DNA from 3 places in the Rhizobium sp. YTUHZ045 genome. Region 3 is predicted to be linked to each of the others. Evidence: predicted binding sites of a transcription regulator. Region 3 holds the regulator's gene; each other region holds the start of a gene.
The links. Region 3 encodes LexA, which represses DNA repair genes until DNA is damaged. Its sites were predicted from a motif close to TGTTCNNNNTGTGTTCNG; they were not measured.
Positions count from the first base shown of each region.

Region 1: the regulator LexA is predicted to act here: its motif matches at 2,881-2,898, upstream of NMA58_RS21855 (YifB family Mg chelatase-like AAA ATPase).
Region 2: the regulator LexA is predicted to act here: its motif matches at 3,658-3,675, upstream of uvrA (excinuclease ABC subunit UvrA).

Region 1 covers NZ_CP101432.1:4,457,779-4,465,535, reverse strand. The annotation lists gene NMA58_RS21860 (DUF4037 domain-containing protein) at 98-1,165, opposite strand; gene NMA58_RS21855 (YifB family Mg chelatase-like AAA ATPase) at 1,256-2,788, opposite strand; gene gshB (glutathione synthase) at 2,944-3,891, opposite strand; gene NMA58_RS21845 (cupin domain-containing protein) at 3,979-4,482, opposite strand; gene NMA58_RS21840 (YraN family protein) at 4,602-4,970, opposite strand; gene rsmI (16S rRNA (cytidine(1402)-2'-O)-methyltransferase) at 4,960-5,877, opposite strand; gene dnaN (DNA polymerase III subunit beta) at 6,135-7,253, shown strand; gene NMA58_RS21825 (DUF72 domain-containing protein) at 7,310-7,757, shown strand, end outside.
Region 2 covers NZ_CP101432.1:1,872,944-1,880,700, forward strand. The annotation lists gene NMA58_RS09490 (DUF72 domain-containing protein) at 1-131, opposite strand, end outside; gene NMA58_RS09495 (GNAT family N-acetyltransferase) at 156-617, opposite strand; gene uvrA (excinuclease ABC subunit UvrA) at 614-3,535, opposite strand; gene NMA58_RS09505 (single-stranded DNA-binding protein) at 3,818-4,327, shown strand; gene NMA58_RS09510 (MarC family protein) at 4,453-5,100, opposite strand; gene gyrA (DNA gyrase subunit A) at 5,338-7,757, shown strand, end outside.
Region 3 covers NZ_CP101432.1:1,729,593-1,737,349, reverse strand. The annotation lists gene NMA58_RS08820 (pyruvate dehydrogenase complex E1 component subunit beta) at 1-718, opposite strand, end outside; gene pdhA (pyruvate dehydrogenase (acetyl-transferring) E1 component subunit alpha) at 734-1,780, opposite strand; gene NMA58_RS08810 (FtsB family cell division protein) at 1,926-2,246, opposite strand; gene eno (phosphopyruvate hydratase) at 2,382-3,656, opposite strand; gene kdsA (3-deoxy-8-phosphooctulonate synthase) at 3,798-4,643, opposite strand; gene NMA58_RS08795 (VOC family protein) at 4,640-5,536, opposite strand; gene lexA (transcriptional repressor LexA) at 5,735-6,451, shown strand; gene NMA58_RS08785 (ComEC/Rec2 family competence protein) at 6,432-7,757, opposite strand, start outside.

The DNA of each region.
Region 1 (7,757 bases), 1.8 Mb from region 3:
CTGGCTCATGAGGAGTAAGCCAATTAACTATTCGCTATCCTCCTATTCGCTTCTATCCGCGCGCCGCGCTGACTAGCGAGGCGCCGCAAGCTGCAATCTAGCTCAACAGCTGATGCATTAGGCGCTGCGAAAAAGAAGCATTTTCCAGGAGTGGCGTAAGGTCGCTGACCTGATCGAGCGAGCCGATAACCGGCAGCTTTCGAAGTTGTGGATCGGTGATCGCTGCGACGGCGCCCGCGATGGCATCATCGGCATTGATCGTCGTGAATGGCCGGTTGTGGTACGGGCCGACGACAGGCTTAAAACTGGCGATTTGCAGGGCGTTTTGCCGGTGCGCCAGCTCAAGATAGACGGAGGCGAGCGCATCGCCTCGCCCCTTCCACTCGCTCGCGAGAATTGCCCGCTCCAAGTGCGGCATGAGCCGATCTGAAATCGAGAGCTTGGCAAAGGCGCTTCCAAGCCATTTGGCATAGGGTGCATAACGGCGCTCAAGCAGGAAGCCCATTCTCATCACGTCGCGGATCAGCCGGCTGGCGATGACTCGCGAACCCAGATCGTCCCCCACTTGCCCTGCTCGGCCGACAAAGGCCTGTTCTTCAGCGATCCGTCGCCACTGACATGCGATCTTGTAGAGCCACACGTCGTGCGGAAAATAGGCAAGGCGCTCACGGGCGTTCTGCAATCGCCCGTCGTCATCGCGGAATATGGCCCCCGCCGTAAACGCGAGAAGCTTCTGTTCGGCAAATCCAAGCCACTGCACGGACGTCAGGTTTTCAATGGAGCGAACGGCGAAATGCTCCTCCAGCTTGGCCTCCAATGTATGGAATTCAAGCCCATGCTCGATGGTGCCAGCGGCCTCCGGGCCATCGGCAGGTGGATGCGGACGACTCCGCCACCCGATAGGCTCGCCGAGATAGCTATCGGGCGCCACCTTGGTAAACTCGCCGACCAACCGTCGGGCATGATCATTAAACTTCTCGATGCTCAGGAAGATATGAACTCTGGGACCCCAGTTGTGGTCCCTGGAGACTTCGTCATCCAAACCAAGCAGTTCCGATCCGTAGCCAATGAGCGCCGCCGAATGGGCAAGCTCCGGCGCGGTTTGAGCCAGCCAGGGCCTGACCACGTCTGCGTAAAAACGACGGGATAACTCGATCCCTTGCATGACTGCCCTCCGCCGGAGCCACTCATAATCCTCAGGAAAAGCTGCGGAGTCCAGCATCAGGACGGGGCTCCAGGTGTAAACCTTGTGTTCTCAGGCCGCCGCCGTCAGCCTCTCGCCGGCGATCCGATAAGAGATCGCTTCGGCGAGATGCAAACGGCCCACTGTCGGTTTGTCGTCGAGATCGGCCAGCGTGCGGGCAACCTTGAGGACGCGGTGGTAGCCGCGGGCGGAGAATTTCATTTTGTCGGCGGCGTCGCGCAGGAGCTGCAGGCCGGCGGAATCGGGTTCGGCGAGTTTTTCGATCATCGCGGTGGAGCAGCGGGCGTTGGTGCCGATATCCCCAGCGCCGGCGCGCTCGAAGCGCTCCTGCTGGATTTCGCGGGCGCGGGCGACGCGGCGGGCGACGTCGGCGCTGGCCTCGGCCGCCATCGGCCGGATGAGGTCGGCGGCGGAGACGGCCGGCACGTCGATGCGGATATCGATGCGGTCCATCAGCGGTCCGGAGATGCGGGCCTGATAATCGCTCATGCAGCGCGGGCCGCGGGCGCAGGTGTGACCGGGCTCACCGGCCATGCCGCACCGGCAGGGGTTCATCGCCGCGATCAGCTGGAATTTCGCCGGATAGGAGACGCGGTGATTGGCGCGGGCGATGATGCATTCGCCGCCTTCGAGCGGCTGGCGCAGCGCATCGAGCGCCTGCGGCGTGAACTCGGGAAACTCGTCGAGGAAAAGCACGCCGTGATGGGCAAGCGAGGCTTCGCCCGGACGGGCGCGCAGCCCGCCGCCGACAAGGGCGGCCATGGTGGCGGAATGATGCGGGGTACGGAAGGGCCGGCGGTCGGACAGCTTGCCGCCGGTGAGCTGGCCGGCGATCGAATGAACCATCGACACTTCAAGCAGTTCGGCCGGCGAAAGCGGCGGCAGGATCGACGGCAGGCGCGACGCCAGCATCGACTTGCCGGAGCCGGGAGGCCCGACCATCAGGAGATTGTGGCCGCCGGCAGCCGCCACCTCGAGCGCGCGTTTGGCGCTTTCCTGGCCCTTGATCTCGGCAAGGTCGGGCAAGTTGGCGGCATTGGCGCGGATCGACGGCTCCGGCCTAGACAGTACCTGCGTGCCGCGGAAATGATTGGCCAGGGCAATCAGGCTGCGCGGGGCGAGAATATCGACCTCGGCGCCGGCCCAGGCGGCCTCGGCGCCGCTTTCGGCCGGGCAGATCAGCCCCTTGCCGAGCGCATTGGCGCCGATGGCGGCCGGCAGCGCGCCAGCGATCGCGGCGATCGTGCCGTCGAGATTGAGTTCGCCGACGACGACATAATCGGTCAGCGCGTCGCCAGGAATGGCGCCGAGCGCCGCCATCAGCGCGAGTGCGATTGGCAGATCGAAGTGTGAGCCTTCCTTCGGCAGATCGGCGGGCGCCAGATTGACGGTCACCCGTTTGCCCGGCAGCGCCAGGCCGGAGGCATGAAGGGCGGCCTGCACGCGCTCACGGCTTTCGGCCACCGCCTTGTCGGGCAGGCCGACGATCTGCATGCCGACCTTGCCGGGCGCGATCATGACCTGAACCTCGACCGGCACGCCTTCGATGCCCTGGAATGCCACTGTACTGACACGCGCGACCATATGCCCACCCTTGTCCCGCAAACTCTTAGAGACCGCCCCTGTGGCCATTGAAAGCCAGCGGTTGCAATCTTGCACGGAAGCGGGACTAAAACAAGAACAACAAAAGAACGCAGGCAGATAATCGGTGGCGGACGCGGTTGTACCCGATCGCGGCCTCAGCCGCGCTTGCGCTCGATCGCGTCCCAGAGCAGGCTTGCTATATCGGCGCCGCCGAACTTCCTGACCTCGCGGATGCCTGTCGGCGAGGTTACGTTGATCTCGGTCATGTAATGTCCGATTACGTCAATTCCGACGAGCAGGAACCCGCGTTCCCTCAGCGCGGGGCCAATGCGGGCGCAGATTTCCTTCTCGCGCGGCGTCAATTCGGTCGCCTCGGCGCGGCCGCCGACATGCATGTTGGAGCGGCTGTCATGTTCGGCCGGCACGCGGTTGATCGCGCCGGCGAACTCGCCGTCGACCAAGATGATGCGCTTGTCGCCCTTGCGCACGTCGGGCAGATATTGCTGGGCGATGAAGGGCTCGCGGAAAAGCTGGCCGAACATTTCCAAGAGCGAGGAGAGATTGCGGTCGTCGCGGGTAGAATGGAAGACGCCGGCGCCGCCATTGCCATAGAGCGGCTTCAGGATGATGTCGCCCATCTCGTCACGGAAGCGGCGGATTTCGGCCGGATCCTTGGTGATCAGCGTCTTCGGCATCAGGTCGGAGAATTCGGTGACGAAGATCTTCTCCGGCGAATTGCGAACCCAGGCCGGATCGTTGACAACGAGCGTCTTCGGGTGGATGCGCTCGAGCAGATGCGTCGAGGTGATATAGGCCATGTCGAAGGGCGGATCCTGGCGCAGCAGCACCACATCCATGGTCGAAAGATCGACGCGCTCGGGTGCGCCAAGCTCGAAGTGATCACCCTTGACGTCGCGCAGCACCATGGGCTCGACGCTCGCAAAGAGCTTGCCGTCGCGAAAGCTCAGGCGCTCGGGGGTGTAATGGAAGAGCCTGTAGCCGCGCGCCTGCGCTTCCAGGCTCATGGCGAAGGTGGAGTCACCTGCGATATTGATGCCGGCGACATGATCCATCTGGACCGCTACATTGGTGATCTTGGCCATTTCCGTCCCTCGCTGAATGCCGGACAGATGTAGGTCGGCCCGGCATTAAACGCAACGGTCATCAAGGGCTTCGGGCGTTCGCAACTTTCAGGCGGCGATGCCCTGGCTGCCGCCATTGCGCAGCATGTTGCGCAGACGATAGGCGATCGCCAGAGGCTTCGGGAAAGGCTTGCGCAGGAAGGCGACCTTGCGAACATAGTTGTCGACCCGCCAGCTCGCCCAGGTTCCACCGGCGAAAAAGGCGACGTCGCCGGTGCGCAAGGTTCGTTCCGTGCCATCCTCGGCGGTGATATGGACCTCGCCTTCGAGGATCATCACGGTCTCGTCCCAGCCGAAATACCAGCGGAATTCGCCCGCCGTGCAGTCCCAGATTGCGGTCAGCGACGCCTCGTCATGGCCGCGCGAATGTTCGGCGGTCCGGGCTTCAGGATTGCCGCTGATGATCCAGTCGGGATTGATCGGCGTTGATTTCAGCGGCAGGTGGTCGCTCGCATGGGCGACGAAGGATTTCCCGGCCGGCTTCAGCGCAATATACGGCACCGAGCGCGCCGCCATGGCGACCGCGCTTGCGAGCATCATCTTCAAGGCCACGCAACAACCCCCAAATCTCAACCCCTATTGCGACGGTGGGTAGCAGAAAGTCGTAAGGAGCTCGTTCAACGGGGGACTAAAATTTTAACAATCCGGAAACTCGACCGGGCTGAAAGCGCTCAGAAGGCGTCGGGAAAGTGCCGTGGCAGCCGGCCGGGCATGACCGCGACGATATCGTAGCGCTGGGAAAGGCGGGCCTGATCCGCCTGGCGGGCGAGCCACAGATCGCTTGCCGCCCGGATGCGCTTCTGAGCGGCGACAGAGACGGCGTCGATCGCCGCAGCCTCGCCATGGCGGGCCTTGACCTCGACGAAGACGGCGAGATCGCCCTTGCGGGCGACGATATCGATCTCGCCGAGCCTGGTGCGGTGGCGCAGCGCCAGGATACGGTATCCCTTCAGCATCAGGAAGGCGGCGGCGACATATTCCGACATGCGGCCGCGGCGTAGCGCCTTCCGTTTGATGGCGGTAAGCTCCTTATCTCCCATTGCCGCCCTTCATCTCCAGCAGGCGCTGGTAGAGCGCCTTGCGCGGCAGGCCGGTGAGACGGGCGGCCTCGGTCGCAGCCTTTGCCGTCGGCATCGACATCGAGAGGTCGGCGAGCACGGCTTCGACATCGGCCTCGGAGGTTTCTACCGGCTGCGGCGGGCCGACGACGAGGACGATCTCGCCCCTGACGTTTTCCACCTGCTGGTAATGGGCGGCGAGTTCGGACAGCGTGCCGCGGCGGAATTCTTCATAGGTCTTGGTCAATTCGCGGCAGACGCAAGCCGGCCGGGCCGGGCCGAGCACATCGGCGGCAGCAAGAAGCGTGGCAGCGATGCGATGCGGTGACTCAAAGAAGATCAGCGTCGCCGGAGCTGCGGCAAATTCACTGAGACGATCGCGGCGGGCCTTGTCCTTGGCTGGCAGAAAGCCGGCAAAGAGGAAGGCGTCGTTCGGCAGGCCGGAACCAACAAGGGCGGCGAGCGGAGCCGAGGCGCCTGGAATGGGAATGACGCGGTAACCGGCGGCAATTGCCTGCCGAGCCAGCCGGTAGCCGGGATCGGAGACGAGCGGCGTGCCGGCATCGGACACCAGCGCCACCGAGCGGCCGGCTTCGAGCGCCTGGATGAGCCGCGGGCCGGCTTCGTCGGCATTGTGCTCGTGGTAAGCGAAAGGGCGGTTCTGGATGCCGTAGCGATCGAGCAGAACGCGGGTGACACGCGTATCCTCGCATGCAAGCACGTCGGCGCCGGCCAGCGTTTCCAATGCGCGCAGCGTGATGTCCCCGAGATTGCCGATGGGAGTTGCGACGAGATAGAGGGCCGGCTCCAGCGGCCGCGCTGGCACCGCCATGTTGTGCAGGCGGAAGCTTCGCCGGCTGGCGTCCTCGGCTGTGGTTTGCTCGTTCATGCCTTAACCTTCGTCCCGACGGCCTTCGCCCGTCATCGGGCCTTTATGGGCGAGCGGCGGCGCTTCGGCAAGGGTTGGGATTTCTGTGAGGATTGCGCCGGAAAACCTGAAATGCGGGGGCTCAGCCGTCCATGCCTCTTGCCATCCAATGCTGAAGTCTGCCATTTTGCCCCTCCACTCCCCCGACCTAAATCGGGAAAGCATTCTTCGGGCCTTCGATGCGCCCGGGCAGTCACGGTCGAAAGCGGTAGCATCCCATGCGTATTACTATTGAGCGGTCAAACCTTCTGAAATCGCTGAACCACGTCCACCGTGTGGTCGAGCGTCGCAACACGATCCCGATCCTGTCCAACGTACTTCTCAAGGCCGACGGCCAGAACCTCGACATGAAGGCGACCGACCTCGACCTCGAAATCACCGAGGCAACGCCGGCAAGCGTCGAACAAGCAGGCGCCACCACCGTTCCCGCCCATCTTCTTTACGATATCGTGCGCAAGCTTCCCGATGGCGCCGAAGTGCTGCTGGCGACCAGCACCGACGGCGGCTCCATGACCGTCCAGTCCGGCCGCTCGAAATTCTCGCTGCAGTGCCTGCCGGAATCCGATTTCCCGGATCTGACCGCCGGCACCTTCACGCACTCCTTCAAGCTGAAGGCGACCGATCTGAAGATGCTGATCGACCGCACCCAGTTTGCGATCTCGACGGAAGAGACACGTTATTATCTGAACGGCATCTTCTTCCACACGATCGAGAGCAATGGTGAGCTGAAGCTCAGGGCGGTCGCGACCGACGGCCATCGGCTGGCCCGCGCCGATGTCGACGCGCCGTCGGGCTCCGAGGGCATGCCCGGCATCATCATTCCACGCAAGACCGTCGGGGAACTGCAGAAGCTGGTCGACAATCCGGAAGCGATCGTCACCGTCGAAGTTTCCGACGCCAAGATCCGCATGACGATTGGCTCGATCGTCCTGACTTCGAAACTGATCGACGGCACCTTCCCGGATTACCAGCGTGTCATTCCCACCGGCAACGACAAGGAAATGCGCGTCGATTGCACGACCTTCGCCCAGGCCGTCGACCGCGTCTCGACGATCTCCTCCGAGCGCGGGCGCGCCGTGAAGCTGGCGCTGTCCGACGGTCAGCTGATGCTAACCGTCAACAACCCCGATTCCGGCAGCGCAACGGAAGAAGTCGCCGTCGGCTACGACACGGATGCGATGGAAATCGGCTTCAACGCCAAATATCTGCTCGACATCACCGCGCAGCTTTCCGGCGAGGAAGCGATCTTCCTGCTGGCCGACGCCGGCTCGCCGACACTGATCCGCGACACCGCCGGTGACGACGCGCTCTACGTCTTGATGCCGATGCGCGTCTGACGGGAACGAAGGCGACCGCTTTCGGTTTTCCTCCTGTCGAACAGGAGGATTCCAGAATGAATAAGACGGGAGCGGTGCGCATCGGCATTTCAGGCTGGACCTATGCGCCCTGGCGCGGGCAATTCTATCCGGAAGGACTGGCGCAGAAGCAGGAGCTTTCCTACGCTGCCCGTCACTTCCGTTCGATCGAGATCAACGGCACCTTCTATGGGCTGCAGAGACCCGACAGCTTCGGCCGCTGGCGGGACGAAACGCCAGATGATTTCGTCTTTGCGGTCAAGGGGCCGCGCTTCCTCACCCATGTGCGGCGCCTGAGGGAGATCGAAGCGCCGCTTGCCAATTTCTTCGCCTCGGGCCTGCTCAGGCTCGGCCCCAAGCTCGGGCCGATCCTCTGGCAATTTCCGGCCAACATGGTCTTCGATGCTGATCGTTTCGAAAATTTCCTGTCGCTACTGCCGCATGATCATGATGCGGCGATAACGCTTGCCAGGCGGCATGACGAGC
Region 2 (7,757 bases), 140 kb from region 3:
ATGACCTTCAACTGGCGGCTGGCATAATGCAGCTCGTCCTTCTGTTTCAGGTCGGCGGGAAAGAAATGCCCGCGCCACGGCTCGAAGGTCCAGCCGCCGATGCCGGTGCGGATAGTGCCGGATTTCGTCATGTCGTCCTCCCGGTTCGCAGCCGTTCAGGCTGCATCTATCTTTTTCGCCATATCGACGAGCGTCCATCCTGGCCGATAACGGCTTGGCCGCCGACCCGTTTCCTGAAATCCGAAGGCGCGATAAAGCGCGATATTTCGCTCCATCCGCGCATTGGTGTAGAGGCGTATCTCCGGAATGTCCCATTCCCGCGCCTTGCCCTCCAGCCAGCGCAACATCGAGAGCCCATGTCCGGCGCCCTGAAAGGTCGGCGAGACCGCGATGCTGAACAGCATGAGGTAATCGGAATGCTGCTCTGCGACGACGAGGCCGGCCGTTTCGCCGCCGATCTCGCGCAGCCAGACCTCGCCGCGGTCGATCCGCGGCGCGTAATCCTCCGTCACGGGGATCGGTGGAGCGCCGAAGAGCTCGGTATAGGGACGATAGGCGGCTGCCGTCAGCGTCGCGATCGTTTCCAGATCATCAGGCGACGCCAGCCTCATCGTCATTCCGCCGCAACCGCCTTCTTCGCAGGCCGCCGCTCCAGCAATTCTTTCAGGAAATGGCCGGTATAGGAGCGCTGTTCCCTGACAATTGCCTCGGGCGTGCCGACAGCCACGATTTCACCGCCGCCATCACCGCCCTCGGGGCCGAAATCGAGCACCCAGTCGGCCGTCTTGATGACTTCGAGATTGTGTTCGATCACCACCACCGAATTGCCTTGATTGACCAGCTCGTGCAGCATTTCGAGCAGCTTGGCGACGTCGTGGAAATGCAGGCCGGTCGTCGGCTCGTCGAGAATGTAGAGCGTGCGTCCGGTCGAACGTTTCGACAGCTCCTTGGCGAGCTTGACGCGCTGTGCTTCGCCGCCCGAGAGCGTATTGGCCTGCTGGCCGACCTTGATATAGCCGAGGCCGACATCCTTCAGCGATTGCAGTTTGTCGCGCACGGCCGGCACCGCCGCAAAGAAATCGACGCCTTCCTCCACCGTCATGTCGAGCACGTCGGCGATCGACTTCTGCTTGAAGGTAACGTCGAGCGTCTCCCTGTTATAGCGCTTGCCGTGGCAGACGTCGCAGGTGACGTAGACATCGGGCAGGAAGTGCATCTCGATCTTGATGACGCCGTCACCCTGGCAGGCTTCGCAGCGCCCGCCCTTGACGTTGAAGGAGAAGCGGCCCGGCTGGTAGCCGCGCGCCTTGGCTTCCGGCAGGCCGGCGAACCAGTCGCGGATCGGCGTGAAGGCGCCGGTATAGGTCGCGGGGTTCGAGCGCGGCGTGCGGCCGATCGGCGACTGGTCGATGTCGATCACCTTGTCGATATGCTCGAAACCATCAATGCGGTCGTGATCAGCCGGAATTTCGCGCGCCCCCATGACGCGGCGTGCCGCCGACTTATAAAGCGTCTCGATCAGGAAGGTGGACTTGCCGCCGCCGGAAACACCCGTCACAGCGGTGAAGACTCCGAGCGGGATGGATGCCGTCACGTTCTTCAGATTGTTGCCGCGCGCGCCGATCACCTTGATTTCGCGGCCCTTCTTCGGCTTGCGGCGCTCCTCAGGAACCGGCACACCGAGTTCGCCCGAGAGATATTTGCCGGTCAGCGACTTCGGATTGTTCATGATATCCTGCGGCGTGCCATGGGCGATAACCTGGCCGCCGTGGATGCCGGCGGCCGGACCGATGTCGACCACGTCGTCGGCCGTCAGGATCGCATCCTCGTCATGTTCGACGACGATGACGGTGTTGCCGATGTCGCGCAGGTGCTTCAACGTATCCAGCAGCCGGGCGTTGTCGCGCTGATGCAGTCCGATGGATGGTTCGTCGAGTACGTAGAGCACACCCGTCAGGCCCGAGCCGATCTGCGAGGCGAGGCGAATGCGCTGGCTCTCGCCGCCTGACAGCGTGCCGGAATTGCGCGACAGGCTCAGATATTCCAGGCCGACATCGTTCAAAAAGCGCAGGCGGTCGCGGATTTCCTTGAGGATCCGGACGGCAATCTCGTTCTGCTTGGCATTGAATGTCGCCGGCAGCGCCTCGAACCAGTCGCGCGCGATGCGGATCGACATTTCGGTCACTTCGCCGATATGCAGCTTATTGATCTTCACCGCCAGCGCTTCCGGCTTCAGCCGATAGCCATTGCAGGCAGGGCAGGGGGCGGCCGACATGAAGCGCTCGATATCCTCGCGCGCCCAGGCGGAATCCGTTTCCTTCCAGCGCCGCTCGAGATTGGTGATGATGCCCTCGAAATTTTTGTGGGTGGTATAGGAACGGGCGCCGTCGGCGTAGTGGAACTCGATCTTGTCGTCGGTGCCGTTGAGGATGACGTCCTTGGCCTCGTCGGAAAGGTCGTTCCAGCGGGTGCCGAGCTTGAAGCCGTAATGTTTGCCGAGCGCTTCCAGCGTCTGATTGTAGTAAGGCGAAGTCGATTTGGCCCAGGGCGCGATCGCCCCGTCGCGCAGCGTCCGCTCCGGTTCGGGTACGATCAGGTCGGGATCGATCTTCTGTTGGGCGCCGAGACCGTCGCAGGTCGGGCAGGCGCCGAAGGGGTTGTTGAAGGAGAACAGCCTGGGTTCGATTTCCGGGATGGTGAAGCCCGAGACCGGGCAGGCGAATTTTTCCGAAAATAGCGCGCGCTCATGCGTCTCGTTCAGCGACTTGTTGGCCGAACCGCCGGCCGAAGTCTCCTCCGGCGGCAGCGGCTTGTCGGCGAATTCGGCGATCGCCAGCCCGTCGGCGAGTTTCAGGCAGGTTTCAAGGCTGTCGGCGAGACGCGCCGACACATCCGGGCGCACGACGATACGGTCGACCACCACGTCGATGTCGTGCTTGTATTTCTTGTCGAGAACAGGCGCCTCGGCGATCTCGTAGAACTGGCCGTCAACCTTGACGCGCTGGAAGCCCTTCTTCATCAGCTCCGCCAGTTCCTTCTTGTATTCGCCCTTGCGGCCGCGCACGAGCGGCGCGAGAATGTAAAGGCGCGTGCCCTCTCCGAAAGCGAGGATGCGGTCGACCATCTGGCTGACGGTCTGGCTCTCGATCGGCAGGCCGGTCGCCGGCGAATAAGGCACGCCGACGCGGGCAAAGAGCAGGCGCATATAGTCGTAGATCTCGGTGACGGTGCCGACCGTCGAGCGCGGGTTGCGCGAGGTGGTCTTCTGCTCGATCGAAATGGCAGGCGACAGCCCGTCGATCTGGTCGACATCGGGCTTCTGCATCATTTCGAGGAATTGCCGGGCATAGGCTGACAGACTCTCGACATAGCGCCGCTGGCCCTCGGCATAGATCGTGTCGAAGGCGAGCGAGGATTTGCCCGAGCCTGAAAGACCGGTCATGACGATCAGCTTATTGCGCGGCAGATCGAGATCGATGCTCTTCAGATTGTGCTCGCGCGCGCCGCGGATGGAGATCGTCTTCAGTTCGCTCATCGTCTCTGCTTTGGTTTTCTGGATAACAGCCCTTATTTAGTGATGCCGGCGGGCGAGTCGAGGCTGAATATCCTGGATGACTCAAGGTTTTCGATTCTGTTGACAGGATCATACGGATAAACTAGAACAAATAAAGAACAAAATTCCTGATGAATGCATGCCGCTTTCTGATGGGATAAACTGTGGATTAAACACCGTTCGCGCGCATCTGCGGTTCGCTATGGTTTAAGGTGCGCTGATCGATTAACGCCGCCGGGCAGGGCGGCAGGCAGGGTGAAAAGCATGGCTGGTAGCGTGAACAAGGTAATTCTGGTTGGAAACGTGGGTGCAGACCCCGAAATCCGCCGCACTCAGGATGGCCGGCCGATCGCCAACCTCCGTATCGCGACCTCGGAAACGTGGCGCGACCGCAATTCGGGTGAGCGCCGCGAAAAGACCGAATGGCACACTGTGGTCGTCTTCAACGAAGGCCTCTGCAAAGTCGTCGAGCAATATGTGAAGAAAGGCGCCAAGCTCTATGTCGAGGGCCAGCTGCAGACCCGCAAGTGGCAGGACCAGCAGGGCCAGGATCGCTACTCGACTGAGGTCGTGCTGCAGGGCTTCAACTCGACGCTGACGATGCTCGACGGCCGCGGCGATGGCGGCGGCGCGAGCTCCGGCTTCGGCGGCGGCCGCGGCAGCAGCAACAATGATTATGGCGACGACTACGGCGCCCCGTCATCCTCATCGTCCAGCCGCGGCGGTGGCGGCGGCAATTTCTCGCGCGATCTCGACGACGACATCCCGTTTTGATCGGCCGCCTGTTCTGGCTTTATGAGAGCATCCGAGAGCATGATGGCCGGGCCGGCGTCATGCTCTTTTTCTTTGATGTCACGGCAGTTGATCTCGTCGGGTCACCCCGAACATGTGCTGCCATTTCAATGCGGAGTCGCGCTGATGAGATTGAGCGCGGCTTTCGCGCCGTCGACGACGAACTGCACCGCAAGGGCTGCGAGGATGACGCCGAGCAGGCGGGTGAGGATCGCCCGACCGGTGACGCCGAGAAAGCGGTCGAGCCTTTCAGCAATCAGCAGCATGAGGAAGGTCAGCAGCAGAATGGCGGCGATGACGCCGATCAGCTGGGCTTTTTCGACCGAGGTCGCCAGCGTGCCGGAAAGCAGGATGGTTGCAGAGATCGCGCCGGGGCCGGCGATCAGCGGCAGGGCGAGGGGAAAGACGGCGATATTCTCGATATGATCCTTGGTGATCGCCACCTCGGTCGTCTTCTCCTTGCGGTCCTGCCGCTTCTCGAACACCATCTCGAAGGCGATCCAGAAGAGCAGGAGCCCGCCGGCGAGGCGGAAGGCGCCGATTGAGATCCCGAGCACGCCGAGCACGCCTGCGCCAAACAGGGCGAAGACGGCAAGGATGATAAAGGCAATGGTCGAGCCGCGCAGCGCCACCTGCCGGCGCTCGGTCCGGCTCATGCCGATCGTCAGCCCCAGGAAGAGCGGTGCGAGCCCCGGCGGGTCGATGGTGACGATGAGCGTGGTAAAGGCGTTGATCAACTGGTCGGCGCTTGCCATCGTCTCTCCGGAAGCCCATATGGGTGCGTGGTTTTCTACGATTGTGAAGCGGGGATTTCGATTTGGCAAATATGCTGCGGCGGCCCGCGGCGGATTTGTCCGGTCCGGCCGCACAAGTCCGGTGCTTTACCCTTTTTCGGCCGCAAAAGCCTGTTCAAAACGCGCTCAGAAAATGGCGCGGGAACAGGCTTTCCGCTATAAATCTTCAAGTGATTCTAGAAGAGATCGTGATCTGTTTTGACTGAGCAAACACCCCCCGGCGGCGGGAAGCTCCCGCCAGGCATCGAGCCCATCTCCATCATGGAGGAAATGCAGCGGTCGTATCTCGATTACGCCATGAGCGTCATCGTCAGCCGCGCGTTGCCCGACGTGCGCGACGGCCTGAAGCCCGTGCACCGGCGCATCCTCTACGGCATGTCCGAGCTCGGCATCGACTGGAACAAGAAATACGTCAAATGCGCCCGCGTTACCGGCGACGTGATGGGTAAATACCATCCGCACGGCAACGCCGCGATTTACGACGCGCTTGCCCGCATGGCGCAGCCCTGGTCGCTGCGCCTGCCACTGATCGACGGTCAGGGCAATTTCGGCTCGGTCGACGGCGATCCGCCGGCGGCCGAACGATACACCGAGTGCCGCCTGGAGAAGGCTGCCCATTCGCTGCTCGACGATCTCGACAAGGAAACCGTCGACTTCCGCGACAACTATGACGGCACGCTCTCCGAGCCGGTCGTCGTTCCCGCCAAGTTCCCGAACCTGCTCGTCAACGGCGCCGGCGGCATCGCGGTGGGCATGGCGACCAACATTCCGCCGCACAACCTCTCCGAAGTCATCGACGGCTGCATTGCGCTGATCAACGATCCGGCGATCGAGCTGCCGGAACTGATGCAGATCATTCCCGGCCCCGACTTCCCGACGGGCGCCAAGATCCTCGGCCGCGCCGGCATCCGCTCGGCTTACGAGACCGGACGCGGTTCCGTCATCATGCGCGGCGTCGCCACCATCGAGCCGATGCGCGGCGACCGCGAGCAGATCATCATCACCGAAATTCCATACCAGGTGAACAAGGCGACGATGATCGAGAAGATGGCCGAACTCGTGCGCGAAAAGCGCATCGAGGGCATCTCCGACCTGCGCGACGAATCCGACCGCCAGGGCTATCGCGTCGTCATCGAATTGAAACGCGACGCCAATGCCGAGGTCATCCTCAACCAGCTCTACCGCTACACACCGCTGCAGACCTCATTCGGCTGCAACATGGTGGCGCTGAACGGCGGCAAGCCGGAGCAGCTGACGCTGCTCGACATGCTGCGCGCCTTCGTCTCCTTCCGCGAAGAAGTCGTTAGCCGGAGAACGAAGTTCCTGCTGCGCAAGGCGCGCGAGCGCGCCCACGTCTTGGTTGGTCTCGCGATCGCCGTCGCCAATATCGACGAAGTCATCCGTGTCATCCGCCAGGCGCCTGATCCGCAGTCGGCCCGCGAAGAGCTGATGACGCGCCGCTGGCCGGCCGAAGATGTCGAAAGTCTGATCCGTCTGATCGACGACCCGCGTCACCGCATCAACGACGACCTCACCTACAACCTTTCCGAAGAGCAGGCGCGCGCTATCCTCGAACTGCGCCTTGCCAGGCTGACCGCACTCGGCCGCGACGAGATCGGTGATGAACTCAACAAGATAGGTGAGGAGATCCGGGATTATCTCGATATTCTTTCCTCGCGTGTCCGCATCCAGACCATCGTCAAGGACGAACTATCAGCCGTCCGCGACGAGTTCGGCACGCCGCGCCGCACCGAGATCGTCGATGGCGGCCTCGAAATGGACGACGAGGATCTGATCGCCCGCGAAGACATGGTCGTCACCGTCTCGCATCTCGGCTACATCAAGCGCGTGCCGCTGACCACCTACCGGGCCCAGCGCCGCGGCGGCAAGGGCCGCTCCGGCATGACCACCCGCGACGAGGATTTCGTTAGTCGGCTATTCGTCGTCAATACCCATACGCCGGTTCTGTTCTTCTCGTCGCGCGGCATTGTCTACAAGGAGAAGGTCTGGCGCCTGCCGATCGGCACGCCGACCTCTCGCGGCAAGGCGCTGATCAACATGCTGCCGCTCGAACCCGGCGAACGCATCACGACCATCCTGCCCTTGCCCGAGGATGAGGCGAGCTGGGACAATCTCGACGTCATGTTCTCGACGACGCGCGGTACGGTTCGCCGTAACAAGCTTTCGGACTTCGTCCAAGTAAACCGCAACGGCAAGATCGCCATGAAGCTCGAGGAGGAGGGCGACGAAATCCTCTCCGTCGAGACTTGCACTGATCGGGATGACGTTCTCCTGACCACGGCGCTTGGCCAGTGCATCCGCTTCTCCGTCGACGACGTTCGTGTCTTTGCCGGCCGCAACTCGATCGGCGTGCGCGGCATCAATCTCGGCGACGGCGACCGCATCATCTCGATGACGATCGTCGGCCATGTTGATGCCGAGCCATGGGAACGTGCCGCCTACCTCAAGCGCTCCGCCGCCGAACGCCGGGCGATAGGCGTTGATGAAGAGGACATCGCTCTCGTTGGCGAAGAAGTCACAGAAGAGGGGCAGCTTTCCGACGAGCGTTATGAAGAGCTCAGGGCACGCGAGCAATTCGTGCTCACCGTTTCCGAAAA
Region 3 (7,757 bases):
CGGACATATACAGCGTCTTGGCGGCCGAGTTGATGATGTGGTCGATCGCCTGCATGGCGAAATTGAAGGTCATGAATTCGACGATCGGGCGAAGGCCGGCCATGGCGGCACCGACGCCGACGCCGGCAAAGCCGTGCTCGGTGATCGGCGTATCGATGACGCGGCGGGGGCCGAATTCCTGCAGCAGGCCCTGCGTGACCTTGTAGGCGCCCTGATATTCGGCGACTTCCTCACCCATGACGAAGACGTCGTCGTTGGCGCGCATTTCTTCGGCCATGGCGTCGCGCAGCGCTTCGCGCACGGTCATCGACACCATTTCGGTGCCGGCCGGGATTTCCGGATCGTTCGGAACGACGGCTTTCGGCTCGGCCGGAAGCGGCGCGGAAGCAGAACCGGTGTTGGTCGGCTTCTCTTCCTGAGCCACCTGCGGAGCGGCTGCGGCCGGCTTGGCAGCTGATATATCCGAAGCGGATTCGCCATCTTGCAGCAGCACGGCGATCTTGGTGTTGACCTTGACGCCTTCGGTGCCGGCGTCGACCAGCAGCTTGCCGATCACGCCTTCGTCGACCGCTTCGACTTCCATCGTCGCCTTGTCGGTTTCGATTTCGGCGATGACGTCGCCAGAAGTGACCTTGTCACCTTCCTGCTTCAGCCATTTGGACAGCGTGCCTTCTTCCATCGTCGGAGAGAGGGCGGGCATGAGGATATCGATAGGCATGGGTTCCCTCCCCGATTAGAGCAGAATGTCGGTGTAGAGCTCGGACGCATCCGGCTCCGGATCGGCCTGTGCGAAGTCGGCGCTGTCGGCGACGATGTCGCGAACATCCTTGTCGATCGCCTTCAGATCGTCTTCGGAAGCCCAGCCCTTTTCGATGAGGCGTGCCTTTACCTGCTCGATCGGATCCTGTTCGGAGCGCATCTTCTGCACTTCTTCCTTTGTGCGATATTTCGCCGGATCGGACATGGAGTGGCCGCGATAACGATAGGTCAGCATTTCGAGAATGATCGGGCCCTTGCCGGAGCGGCAATGTTCGAGCGCCTCGTCGGCGGCCGCCTTGACGGCGCGAACGTCCATGCCGTCGACCTGAATGCCGGGAATGCCGAAGCCGGAGCCGCGTAGCGAGTAATTCGACTGAGCGGTGGCACGGGCGGTCGAGGTGCCCATGGCGTAACGGTTGTTTTCGACGATATAGACGATCGGCAGCTTCCAGAGAGCCGCCATGTTGAAGCTCTCGTAGACCTGGCCCTGGTTGGCAGCGCCGTCGCCGAAATAGGCGATGGCGACATTGCCGTTGCCGCGGTAGTGGTTTGCAAAGGCAAGGCCGGTTCCGAGCGAAACCTGGGCGCCGACGATGCCGTGACCGCCGTAGAAATGCTTCTCTTTCGAGAACATGTGCATCGAGCCGCCCTTCCCGTGGGAATAGCCGCTGCGGCGCCCGGTCAGTTCCGCCATGACCCCGCGCGCCTCCATGCCGGTTGCCAGCATGTGGCCGTGGTCGCGATAGGCGGTGATGACCTGATCGCCTTCCTTCTGCGCCATCTGCATGCCGACGACGACAGCTTCCTGACCGATATAGAGATGACAAAAGCCGCCGATGAAGCCCATGCCGTAAAGCTGACCGGCCTTCTCCTCGAAGCGGCGGATCAGTAGCATCTCGCGATAGGCCTTGAGTTCCTCATCCCGGTCGAAGTCGGCTACCGGGCCTCCATTCGATGCTTTGGCTGCTGGTTTTGCTGCAGTTTTGCGGCTGGAAACGGTCGCGGTCTTTCGCGGCGCCATTCAACCCTCCCTATGGGTTTGTCGTTTCTCGGTGGCGCGTACCATAGGGAAGAAATATGACCACAGCAATGCCATAATTGCATGGCTCGTATTCGACGCTAAATTATTGGAAATAAATCAGAAATTCCAATTAACCGAATTCCGGTTAATTGGAATAATGATTGAATATGACGATCTCGTCCGCACGCGACATATTCAGCTGATATCGCGCCTTTTCGTCCAGCATGTCCTTGTCGAGCGAGCCGTCACTCAGTAGCGCCACCTGGCTTTCCAGATGTTCGCGCTTCGCCTTCAGGACGGCAAGCTCCCTTTCGCGCGCAACGCGCTGACGCTCGAACGTCTCCGTCGCCCGCAGGCCATAATCGCCATGGATGCAATGATAACCGAAATAGGAAAGGAACGCGACCGTCATAGCCGGGATGACGAAGCGGCCGAGCTTTCTCTTCTTATGATGCTTTGTCCACATACATGCATGCTCTTGAACGCATTACCAATTCGTTCAGCATAACGCGCAGAGATTAACCGTTCATTGACCGTAACCGCCGGCAAGAAAAAACCCGCGCCGGTGAGGCGCGGGTCGAGCATTGCAAATCAGATCGGATCAGCCTTTGATGATCGAGCGGCCGGCATATTGGGCCTGGGGGCCTAGGCCCTCCTCGATGCGGATCAGCTGATTGTACTTGGCGAGACGGTCAGAACGCGACAGTGAGCCGGTCTTGATCTGGCCGCAGTTGGTGGCGACGGCGAGATCGGCAATGGTCGAATCTTCCGTTTCTCCGGAGCGGTGCGACATGACGGCGGTATAGGCTGCCTTATGCGCCGTGTTAACGGCATCAAGCGTTTCCGTCAGAGAGCCGATCTGGTTGACCTTGACGAGGATCGAGTTGGCGACGCCCATGCGGATGCCGTCGCGAAGGCGGGCCGAGTTGGTGACGAAGAGATCGTCGCCGACGAGCTGAGTCTTCTTGCCGATCAGATCGGTCAGCGCCTTCCAGCCCTCCCAGTCGTCTTCGGCCATGCCGTCTTCGATCGAGATGATCGGGTATTTGCCGGCGAGCTCGGCCAGATATTCGGCCATGGCGCCCGACTCGAGCGTGCGGCCTTCGCCCTCCAGAACATACTTGCCGTCCTTGAAGAATTCCGTCGAGGCGCAGTCGAGGCCGAGGCACATGTCGTCGCCCGGCTTGTAGCCGGCTTTCTCGATCGACTTCATGATGAAGTCCAGGGCTTCGGGCGCACTCTTCAGGCCGGGAGCGAAGCCGCCTTCGTCGCCGACATTGGTGTTGTGGCCCTGCGCGGCAAGCTCCTTGCGGAGCGTATGGAAGACTTCCGAACCCATGCGCACGGCGTCGGCGATCGAATCGGCGCCGACCGGCAGGATCATGAATTCCTGGAAGTCGATCGGGTTGTCGGCATGAGCGCCGCCGTTGATGATGTTCATCATCGGCACCGGCAGGAGGCTGGCGGAAGCGCCGCCGACGTAACGGTAAAGCGGCAGGCCGGATGCCTGGGCCGCAGCCTTGGCGACGGCGAGCGAGACGCCGAGGATGGCGTTGGCGCCGAGGCGCGACTTGTTCGGCGTGCCATCGAGCTCGATCATGATGTTGTCGATCTGGATCTGATTTTCGGCATCGATGCCGCCGATCGCGTCGAAGATCTCGGTGTTGGCGGCCTCGACCGCCTTTTCGACGCCCTTGCCGAGGTAGCGCTTGCCGCCGTCGCGCAGCTCGACCGCCTCATGTGCGCCCGTCGAGGCGCCCGAGGGAACGGCCGCGCGGCCCATGCTGCCGTCTTCGAGATAGACGTCGACTTCGACGGTGGGGTTGCCACGGCTATCGAGGATCTCGCGGGCGATGATATCGGTGATTGCAGTCATGGGTTCTTCCTGCTCGGTGGGTGATAAGTCGTTCGAAGCCTGTCATAATCGAAGGCGTGCAAATTACAATGGCGCAATTTCCAGCCTTCGAGCGGGTATCGCATCGTGGCCTAAACCACGATCATGGCAGCCTGTTGAACGTTAGGCCTTGGCGATCGCATCGAAGGCAAGCAGCTTCTCAAGCAGTCGCGGCATGTCCTTGAGATAGACCATGTTCGGCCCGTCGGACGGTGCGTTGTCGGGATCCTGATGGGTTTCGACGAAGACGCCGGCAATTCCCGTCGCCACTGCCGCGCGCGCCAGCGTTTCCACGAACTCGCGCTGGCCGCCGGAGGAATCGCCCTGCCCGCCCGGCTGCGCCACGGAATGGGTGGCGTCAAAAATGACGGGAGCTCCCATCGCCGCCATGATCGGCAGCGAACGCATGTCGGAAACCAGCGTATTGTAGCCGAAGGAGGCACCGCGCTCGCACAAGAGCACATTCGGATTGCCGCTGGCGTTGAGCTTCTTCAGAACGTTCTTCATATCCCAAGGGGCGAGGAACTGGCCCTTCTTGACATTGACGGCGCGGCCGGTTCTGGCGGCGGCGATCAGAAGGTCGGTCTGACGGCAGAGGAAGGCCGGGATCTGCAGAACATCGACCACCTTGGCCACCTCGGCGCATTGCTCGGCCGTATGGACGTCGGTTATGACGGGAAAGCCGAATTCCTTCTTGAGGTCGGCAAAGACCTCCATGCCCTTTTCCAGGCCGATGCCGCGTTCAGCCGAGAGCGAGGTACGGTTCGCCTTGTCGAAGGAGCTCTTGTAGACGAGGCCAATGCCGAGCTTGCCGCAGAGCTCCTTCAGCGTGCCGGCGACCATGAAGGCGTGATCCCGGCTCTCCATCTGGCATGGACCGGCGATCAGCGACAAGCGGCCAGTATTGGAAAAAGTGACCTGGCCTTCGCCTTCGCCGATCCTGACTTCGGAATTCGTGTCGGTGCTCATCGTGTTTCCTCGAAGGCGAAGAGCGCACCCTGCCCGGGCGTGGGCTTCACCAGAATGCGATTGTTCTTGCGTGTGAATGTGATCCCGTTAGCACCCAAATGCGCTTCTGTCACGGCAAGATCGATGACGGTGAAGAGGATTGCCCGCCCCCGCAGGCCGCGATCGGCTGATGAGACAGCGGTTTCGAAATAGGCCTCCAGCCCTTCCGGCGTCATCAAGCTGATCTTTGCATTCGATGCCGCGATATTCATGCCGAAACCGGTTTTCTCCACCGCCGCCTGCCCAATCGCAAGCCCGACGAAGGCGGCGAATGCCGCCGGGTCCGGTGCACAAAGTGCGATCTCGGCAATGCCGATCACGCCATTGGCGTGCGTCTCCAGCGCGGCGCGATCTGTAGGGAACGAATTGATGCGCTGGCAAGTAAAGAGAAAGAAATCGGGGGCGCGCAAATCAGCTGCAAAGGCCAGCTTAAAGCTGCCGACGCTCTCCGAACCGTCCGGCATCCGCATCGGCCGGCTGAACTGCAACATCTCACCGGCGCTCGCGCCGTTGCTGACGAAGCGCTTATGATCGAGGTCGGCATCCTCGCTGAGGAAGGCCAGCGCAGAAAGTCCCTCCTCGCCGCAGCGGAAACGGAAGGCGCGATTGCGGGCGATGAAGACGTTGCCCTGGCGGGCCGCTGCCTCGCTCTCGTCGACACTCGCCACGCCAAGCGGCTCCAGATAGGTCTTGTCGGCGAAAAAGATGCAGGCATTCTCCGTTCCGAAGGGATGGCGCGCATCGGCGGCGACGGTGAAACCGAGCTTGCCGAGCCTTTCACGCGCCAGATCGATATTGACCACGGGCAGCACGACATGATCGAGCGGGTGCGACTTGGCGGAATGCGCGTTCATGAATATCCTCCTGAAACCGGCAAGAGATGTGCGACAGCACCACCCCTCAATGCAAGACATGTGCGCCAATCCGGCAAATGAAAATAAAAATCTCCACGAGTTGGCGCGAGGGTTTACGGAAATTTAGCTACTTGCGGAACACATATGGAACATATAGTGTCCGTTCTGGATTTGTTTCAATCACGGGGTCTGACGTCGATGCTCACGCGCAAACAACAGGAGCTTCTCCTTTTCATCCATGAGCGCATGAAGGAATCCGGCGTTCCTCCCTCTTTCGACGAAATGAAGGATGCCCTGGATCTCGCCTCGAAATCCGGCATTCACCGCCTGATCACGGCGCTTGAGGAACGCGGCTTCATTCGCCGCCTACCGAACCGCGCCCGGGCGCTCGAGGTGATCAAGCTTCCGGAGGCCTATAACCCCAGTCTTCAGCGTCGCGGTTTTTCGCCGAGCGTCATCGAGGGCAGCCTCGGCAAGCCCCAGCCGGTCGCCGCCCCCGCTGCGCCAAAGCCGGTCGCCGACAATGGCAACTCCGTCTCCGTGCCGGTCATGGGACGTATCGCCGCCGGCGTTCCGATCTCGGCGATCCAGAACAACACCCACGATATCGTCGTTCCTTCCGATATGCTCGGCTCCGGTGAGCACTATGCGCTGGAGGTCAAAGGTGATTCGATGATCGACGCCGGCATCTTCGACGGCGACACCGTGATCATTCGCAACGGCAGTACCGCCAGTCCCGGCGATATCGTCGTTGCCCTCGTCGATGACGAGGAAGCAACGCTGAAGCGTTTTCGCCGCAAGGGTGCCTCGATCGCGCTCGAGGCCGCCAACCCGGCTTATGAGACCCGCATCTTCGGGCCCGACCGCGTCAAGGTGCAGGGCAAGCTCGTCGGCCTCATCCGTCGCTATCACTGACGCCGGATGGGCTGGAATCGGTAAAACGATCATTGCGCCAATCATAGGCGCGATGGCGCATCCATGGTCGCGACAAGGCATCGAAGGCGGTGGTGACCTCTAGGCCGGCATCGGCGAAACGCAATTCGAGCGAGCCGGTCCTGCGCAGCGTCTCGCCGGTGAAAAGCGTGCCACCTGAACGGCAGCTGTTGAAACGCAGACGGACCGAGGTCACGACGATATCGGCCGTATCGCAGGCCGGGCCGAGATAGGCGGCATTGTCGATGACGGTGACGATATGGCCATTGCCAAGTCTTGATGTGCACCAAGCCTTCTTGACGCAGGAAAAACGGTTTGCTTCACCGCCTGCGGCGGCTGCCCGCATCGCCGCACTCGCTTCGTTCTGCTGATCGCGGGAAAGCCTGACACGGCGGTCTTCTCCTTCCGGAATGGCCGGACCATCCAGCATCTTCGGCGGATCATGTGTCGGCAGCACCAGCGCTCTCTGCCACTGGTCGAATATGAAATCCGGCGGGTTTTCACGGTTGGAAGCTATTGCCTCAGCCGCGACGACCGCAACCAGACTGCCATCCTCCGAAATCACCAGATCCGGCGGCCGGGGAACCGGCAGAAGCAGCACGATGAGCGTCGAGATGGCGATGATCGATGTGCCGACATGGCGCAGCCGAGTGCGCAGCAGCGTCAGCAGCAGAAAGCCTGCCACCGCCGCTGCGAAATACCAGCCGGGCAAGCGGCCGATGCCGATATCACCGCCCCAGCCGGACACCGTCTTGGCAACCGCAATCACCAGATCGAGGCCGAATCCGACGACCTTCCAGAGCGGAGCGTCCAGACCGAAAGGCATGAGCAACATCGCCAACAATCCGGCCGGCATGACGATGAAGGAGATAATCGGCATCGTCGCAAGGTTTGCCGGCAGGCCGTAAGCCGTCAGGCGATGAAAATGCTCGATCGAAAACAATGCGGTGGAAAAGCCGCCGATCAGCGAGGTCAGGAAGACGCCGCCGAAGAAACCGGCGACGGCAACCACCGGCCTGATGATCGGCAGTTTCAGAAAAGCGTTTTCGCGGACACGCCTGTCCTTCCATAACTGATAGCCCGATACCAAGGCCAATGTTGCGGCAAATGACATCTGAAAGCTCGGTCCCAATACTTCCGAAGGTGAAATGGCGATGATGATGAGCGCGGAGAGAACGACATTGCGCAGGCTGATCGACGGCCGGTCGAAGAAGACGGCAATCAGCATGATGGCCATCATGATAAAGGCGCGCTCGGCCGAAACCCCGAAACCGGAGATCAGGTAATA